Linked DNA regions of Verminephrobacter eiseniae EF01-2. The protein of the gene in region 1 interacts with the protein of each later gene in a pairwise test. Links are inferred from orthologs where the notes say so. Each region holds a gene or a part of one and is shown in the gene's direction. Other genes may lie near its edges.

Region 1 (3,321 bases):
GCCAGCGCCCGCTGGCGCCGTACCGGAACGCTGGGTTATTGCCCCGAACGGGCCTTGCGCCCTGCCGCATACAATACCCGGCCGCGCGCCCTGACAGGCGCTGTGCCCGGCTGGGCGCCATGACCGGCGCCTGGCCCGGGACATCCGTGCCCTGGCCGGCATTTTGCCCTGGCGCCGGCCCCTGGCGGCTCAGGGTATTTCGACCATCCGTTGTGGAGTCCCGTCTGTGTTCATATCTTCCGCTTTTGCCCAAACCGCGCCTGCACCTGCCGCAGGCGGTGGCGACATGATGTCGATGCTCAGCAGCCTGGCTTTGCCGGCCGCGATGATGGTGGTGCTTTATCTGGTGATGATCCGCCCCCAGATGCGGCGCCAAAAGGAGCACCGCACGATGATCGAGGCGCTGGCCCGGGGCGATGAAGTGGCCACCACCGGCGGCATCGTCGGCAGGGTGACGCGCCTGTCCGAAGGCTTTTTGCAGGTCGAGATCGCCCCGGGCGTCGAAGTGCAAATGCAGCGCAGCGCCGTGGTGCAGGTGCTGCCCAAAGGCTCGGTCAAGTAACCCGCCGGGCCTGGAGGCAAAAGCGCGATCATGAACCGTTACCCGGTCTGGAAGTACACGATCCTGGTGATCGTGCTGCTGGTGGGGGTCTTGTACACCCTGCCCAATTTCTTTGGCGAGGCGCCTGCGGTGCAGGTCTCGTCGGCCAAGACCGCCGTCGCGGTCGACGCCGCCGTGCAACAGCGGGTGCAAGAGGCGCTCCAGGCCGCAGGCATCACGCCCGACTTCGTGGAGTTGCAGGGCAATTCGGTGCGCGCGCGTTTCGACACGCCCGACACCCAGCTCCAGGCCAAGGACGCGATCGAAAAAGCCCTGGTGCCCGATGCCGGCAATGCCTCGTACATCGTGGCGCTGAACCTGGTTTCGCGCTCGCCGACCTGGCTCAAGGCGCTGCACGCCAATCCGATGTACCTGGGCCTGGACCTGCGTGGCGGCGTGCACTTCATGCTGCAAGTGGACATGCAGGCCGCGCTGACGAAAAAGGCCGAGTCCTATGCCGGCGACATCCGTGGTTTGCTGCGCGACCAGGGCATACGCCATGGCGGCGTCAGCCGCGAAGGCCAGAACATCGACATCCGGGTGCGCGACGAGGCCACGCTGACGGCCGCGCGCAACGCGATTGCCCGGTCGCTCACCGACCTGCAACTGAGCAGCCGGCCCGAAGACGGCGCCGACAGCGCCGGCGGCGGGTTCAGGCTGCGCGCTTTCATCAAGCCCGAGGCCACGCGCCTCGTGCAGGAGCAGGCGCTCAAGCAGAACATCGTCACGCTGCACAACCGGATCAACGAACTCGGCGTGGCCGAGCCCGTGATACAGCAGCAGGGCCAGGATCGCATCGTGGTGCAACTGCCCGGCGTGCAGGACACGGCCAAGGCCAAGGACATCCTGGGCCGCACCGCGACACTGGAAGTGCGCATGGTCGACGAAAGCACCGAGGCGCGCAGCGCCGCCAGCGGGCGCGTTCCGCTGCCCTTGGGGTCGGAACGCTACCCGGAGCGCAACGGCCAGCCGGTGATCGTCAAAAAGCAGGTCGTCCTGACCGGCGAGAACCTGACCGACGCGCAGCCCGGCTTCGATGGCCAGACCCAGGAGCCTACCGTCAACCTGACGCTCGACGCCAAGGGCGCGCGCATCTTTCGCGATGTCACGCGCGAGAACGTGGGCAAGCGCATGGCCATCGTGCTGTTCGAGAAGGGCCAGGGCGAAGTGGTCACGGCCCCGGTGATCCGCTCGGAGATCGGCGGCGGTCGCGTGCAGATCTCCGGCAGCATGAGCACGGACGAGGCCCACGACACCGCGTTGCTGCTGCGCGCCGGTTCGCTGGCAGCGCCGATGGAAATCATCGAAGAGTTCACCATCGGCCCGACCTTGGGCGCGGACAACATCGAGCGCGGCATCCACAGCGTGGTCTGGGGTCTGGCGGCGATTGCGCTGTTCATGTGCTGTTACTACCAGTTGTTTGGCCTGTTCTCCAGCATCGCACTGGCGGTCAACGTGCTGCTGCTGGTGGCCGTGCTGTCGATGCTGCAGGCCACGCTGACCTTGCCGGGCATCGCCGCCATGGCCTTGGCGATCGGCGTGGCGATCGACTCCAACGTGCTGATCAATGAGCGCATCCGCGAAGAATTGCGCTCGGGCATCTCCGCGCAGGCGGCCATCCACACCGGCTACGAGCGCGCCTGGGCCACCATCGTCGATTCCAACGTCACCACCCTGATTGCCGGCCTGGCCCTGCTGACCTTTGGCTCCGGCCCGGTGCGCGGCTTTGCCGTGGTGCACTGCATCGGCATCTTGACCAGCATGCTCTCGGCCGTGCTGTTCTCGCGCGCTTTGGTGAACCTGTGGTACGGGCGCCAGAAAAAGCTCAAGAGCCTGGCCATAGGCCAGGTCTGGAAGCCCGAGGCCGACAGCGCCGTGGTCAACATCAATCAAAGCGCATAAGGAACGGCGACCATGGAATTTTTCCGCATCCGCAAAGACATCCCCTTCATGAAGCAGGCGCTGGTCTTCAACGCGATCTCCTTCATCACCTTTGCGCTGGCGGTCGTCTTCTTGCTGACCCGGGGTCTGCACCTGTCGGTGGAGTTCACCGGCGGCACGGTGATGGAACTGGCCTACGGCCAGAGCGCCGATCTGGCCAAGATCCGTCAGACGGTCTCCGCGCTGGGCTACCCCGAGGTGCAGGTGCAGAACTTCGGCACCGCCCGTGACGTGATGATCCGCCTGCCGACCCTCAACAAGGACATGGACAAGAGCCTGACCTCGGCCCGGCAAAGCGAGCAGGTGCTGGCTGCGCTCCAGGCCGTGGACCCGCAGGTCAAACTGCGCCGCACCGAGTTTGTCGGCCCGCAGGTGGGCGAGGAGCTGGTGCACGGCGGCCTGATGGCGCTGGCCATGGTGGTCATCGGCATCGTGATCTACTTGGCGCTGCGCTTCGAATGGAAGTTCGGTGTCGCCGCCATCATCGCCAACCTGCATGACGTGGTGATCATCCTGGGCTTTTTTGCGTTCTTCCAGTGGGAGTTCTCGCTGTCGGTGCTGGCCGCCGTGCTGGCGGTGCTGGGCTACTCGGTCAACGAATCGGTGGTGATCTTCGACCGGATCCGCGAAGCCTTCCGCAAGTACCGCAAGATGGACACTGCGGCGGTGATCGACCACGCCATCACCAGCACGATGAGCCGCACCATCATCACCCACGCCTCGACCGAGGCCATGGTGCTGTCGATGTTCTTCTTTGGCGGCCCGAGCCTGCATTACTT
Region 2 (3,483 bases), 1.0 Mb from region 1 along the record:
AGAAGGCGGCACTGCCGGCGCCCCCAACCTGCTGCGCACGCACACCAGCCCGATGCAAATACGCCACGCGGTGCAGCATGTCAAAGCGCATCGCGCGGCGTTGGATGCGGGCCAGCCCATGCCCGAGATCCGCGTGATCGCCCCTGGCCGCGCCTACCGCATCGACAGCGACGCCACGCACTCGCCGATGTTCCACCAGTGCGAGGGCCTGTGGATCGGCGAGAACGTGGGCTTCAAGGACCTGAAGGTCATCTTCACGGGCTTTTGCCGCAGGTTTTTTGAAAGCGATGATTTGGTGCTGCGCTTTCGTCCCAGTTTTTTCCCCTTTACGGAGCCCAGCGCCGAGATCGACATCCGGTTTCAGACCGGCCCGCTGGCTGGCCGCTGGCTGGAAGTGGCCGGCTCGGGCCAGGTGCACCCGAACGTGGTGCGCAACATGGGACTGGATCCCGAAAAGTACATCGGCTTTGCCTTCGGCATGGGGCTGGACCGACTGACCATGCTGCGCTACGGCGTCAGCGACCTGCGCCTGTTCTTTGACGGCGACATCCGTTTTCTGTCGCAGTTCCGGTAACGCCGATCCGTACAAGAGTCTGACCATGCAATTTCCCGAATCCTGGTTGCGCGAGTTCTGTAACCCGCCGCTGACCACGGTCGAACTGGCGCAAACGCTGACCATGGCCGGCCTGGAGGTGGAAGCACTGCGCCCCGTGGCGCCCCCTTGCACCCGGGTCGTGGTGGGCCACATCAAGGCGGTCGCGCAGCATCCCGAGGCCGACCGCCTGCGCGTGTGCCAGGTGGACGTGGGGCAGGGTGGCGCTCTGCTCAACATCGTCTGCGGTGCGCCCAATGCCCGGGTGGGCATCAAAGTGCCTTGCGCATTGGTCGGCGCAGAACTGCCAGCCGGAGATGACGGCCAGCCTGTCCGCATCGAACTGGGTCAACTGCGCGGCGTGCCCAGCCAGGGCATGCTGTGCTCGGCCCGCGAACTCAGGCTGTCCGAGGAGCATGGCGGCGGTTTGCTGGAACTGGACGCATCGGCCCCCCTGGGCCAGGACATCCGCGTGCACCTGGATCTCGACGACATGCTGTTCACCCTCAAGCTCACGCCCAATCTGGCGCATTGCCTGAGCGTCCATGGCATTGCGCGCGAAGTCTCGGCACTGACGGGCGCTGCGCTGCAGCAGCCATCGTTTCCCGCAGTCGCCGCCAGGATTGCCGACAAACTGCCGGTGCAGGTCAGTGCCACTGACCTGTGCGGGCGCTTTTCCGGCCGCATCGTGCGCCATCTGAACCCGCATGCCACCACGCCGCAGTGGATGCGCGAGCGCCTGGCCCGCTGCGGCCAGCGCAGCGTAGCGCCACTGGTGGACATCTCCAACTACGTGATGTTCGAGCTCGGCCGGCCATCGCATATTTTTGACCTCGACAAGATCTGCGGCGGGCTCCATGTGCGCTGGAGCAAACCTGGCGAGCAGCTCACATTGCTCGATGGCAACCGCATCACGCTCGACGACAAGGTGGGCGTGATTGCCGACGACGAGCAGGTCGAATCGCTGGCCGGCATCATGGGCGGCAACGCCACGGCCGTGTCGGAGCAGACCCGGCATATCTACATCGAGGCCGCCTTCTGGTGGCCCAAGGCGGTGGCAGGGCGCTCGCGGCGCCTGAACTGCGCAACCGATGCCGGCCACCGCTTCGAGCGCGGCGTCGACCCGAGCCTGACCGTAGAGCATATCGAACGCATCACCGCGCTGGTCAGCGCCATCTGCGGCACGCCGCAGACAGCCTGCGGCCCCATCGACGACCAGTGCCTGAACCTGCCTGTGCCGCAGCCTGTCACGCTGCGCGTGGCGCGTGCGGCCAAGGTCATCGGCATGCCGCTGACGCAGCAGCAATGCGCCGACGCACTGCAACGCCTGGCCTTGCCGATGGTGCAGGGCGATGGCCAGCTCACGGTCACGCCACCGGCCCACCGCTTTGACCTCACGATAGAGGAAGACCTGATCGAAGAAGTCGCGCGCATGGTGGGCTACGACAAACTGCCGGCCACGCCCCCGCTGGCACCCATGGCCCCCCAACTCGCCGCCGAGGCCAGGCGCAGCCCATTCGCCGTGCGCCGCGCGCTGGCCGGCGCTGGTTACCAGGAAACGATCAACTTCAGCTTTGTGCCAGAGCGCTGGGAACTGGAACTGGCGGCCAATCCGCAGCCGATCCGGCTGCTCAACCCGATTGCCAGCCAGATGAGCGTCATGCGCTCTACTTTGTTTGGCTCGTTGCTACAGGTTTTGAGGTTCAATCTGGACCGCAAGGCCGCGCGTGTGCGCGTGTTCGAGTTGGGCCGGGTGTTCCTGCGCGCTGACGACATCAAGAACACCGACACCACGGTGGCGGGCATCCACCAGCCCCTGCGCGTGGCGGGCCTGGCCTATGGCCCGGGCGACATCCTGCAATGGGGACGCAAGGAGCAGGCCATCGACTTCTTCGATGTCAAGGGTGATGTGCAGGCCCTGCTGGCGCCACTGTCTGCCGACTTTGAAGCGGCAAGCCATCCGGCCCTGCACCCTGGCCGCTGTGCGCGCGTGCTGCTGAACGGGCGCGCCATCGGCTTTGTCGGCGAGTTGCATCCGCAGTGGCGCCAATCCTGGGAACTGCCCCAGGCCCCGGTGCTGTTCGAGCTCGAACTCGACGCCGTGCTGCAACGCGAGGTGGCCCGCTTCCGGCCCGTGGCCCGGCATCAGGCCGTCGAGCGCGACCTGGCCGTGGTAGTGGCCGAGCGCGTGACACATGCCGACATCATGGCCGCCGTGCAACGGGCCGCACCCGACACCATGCGCTCGGCCGTGCTGTATGACATCTACCGCCCCAAGGCGCCGCGTGCCGGTGAACATGCCGCTGAACCGGCGCCCGCAACCGGATTGGCCCCCGGTGAGAAAAGCCTGGCCCTGCGCCTGACCCTGGCCAGCGACGAAGCCACACTCACCGAAACCCGGATCGATACCGCCGTGCAGGCCGTGGCCGACCAACTGGCCCGGTGCACAGGCGCCCGGCTGCGTGCCGGATGACGCCCGATGGGAGTGATGCCATGATCGAATTTGCAGTAGAAAACCTGGAGACACCGGCGCTGACGAAAGCACAGTTGGCCGAACTACTGTTTGATCAGATCGGCCTGAACAAGCGCGAGTCCAAAGACATGATCGACGCGGTTTTCGATCTGATTGCGCAAAGTCTGGTCGACGGCAAAGACGTCAAGTTATCGGGCTTCGGCAATTTTCAGATCCGCACCAAAGCGCCCAGACCCGGGCGCAACCCGCGCACGGGCGAAGCCATCCCCATCCAGGCACGCCGCGTCGTGATCTTTCATGCCAGCAGCAAGCTCAAGGAACAGATACAGACAGCCGCGATCGGATAAATTGGAGACCGCCTTTGTCGCAATCTGGACACCAACTGGCTGGCGGTACCGGCGTGTCTGCGGTAGGCTTG

What was found. The genes of interacting proteins can lie anywhere in the genome.
Region 2: the proteins of secD (region 1) and pheT interact in binary tests that used the Escherichia coli proteins (3 or more experiments, as listed by UniProt). The link is inferred for Verminephrobacter eiseniae EF01-2 from one-to-one orthologs.

The regions. Positions count from the first base shown.
Region 1 is NC_008786.1:4,480,659-4,483,979, reverse strand. Bases 84-3,047 are described here. They hold secD (protein translocase subunit SecD), read left to right. Parts: upstream 84-592; coding sequence 593-2,503; downstream 2,504-3,047. Other genes in these bases: secF (protein translocase subunit SecF), read left to right, coding at 2,516-3,047; yajC (preprotein translocase subunit YajC), read left to right, coding at 227-562. Also shown: more of secF, read left to right, coding at 3,048-3,321. UniProt on the Escherichia coli protein: Part of the Sec protein translocase complex. Interacts with the SecYEG preprotein conducting channel. SecDF uses the proton motive force (PMF) to complete protein translocation after the ATP-dependent function of SecA.
Region 2 is NC_008786.1:3,443,569-3,447,051, forward strand. The notes cover bases 207-3,332. They hold pheT (phenylalanine--tRNA ligase subunit beta), read left to right. Parts: upstream 207-599; coding sequence 600-3,065; downstream 3,066-3,332. Other genes in these bases: pheS (phenylalanine--tRNA ligase subunit alpha), read left to right, coding at 207-574; VEIS_RS15045 (integration host factor subunit alpha), read left to right, coding at 3,086-3,332. In the rest of the region: more of pheS, read left to right, coding at 1-206; more of VEIS_RS15045, read left to right, coding at 3,333-3,412.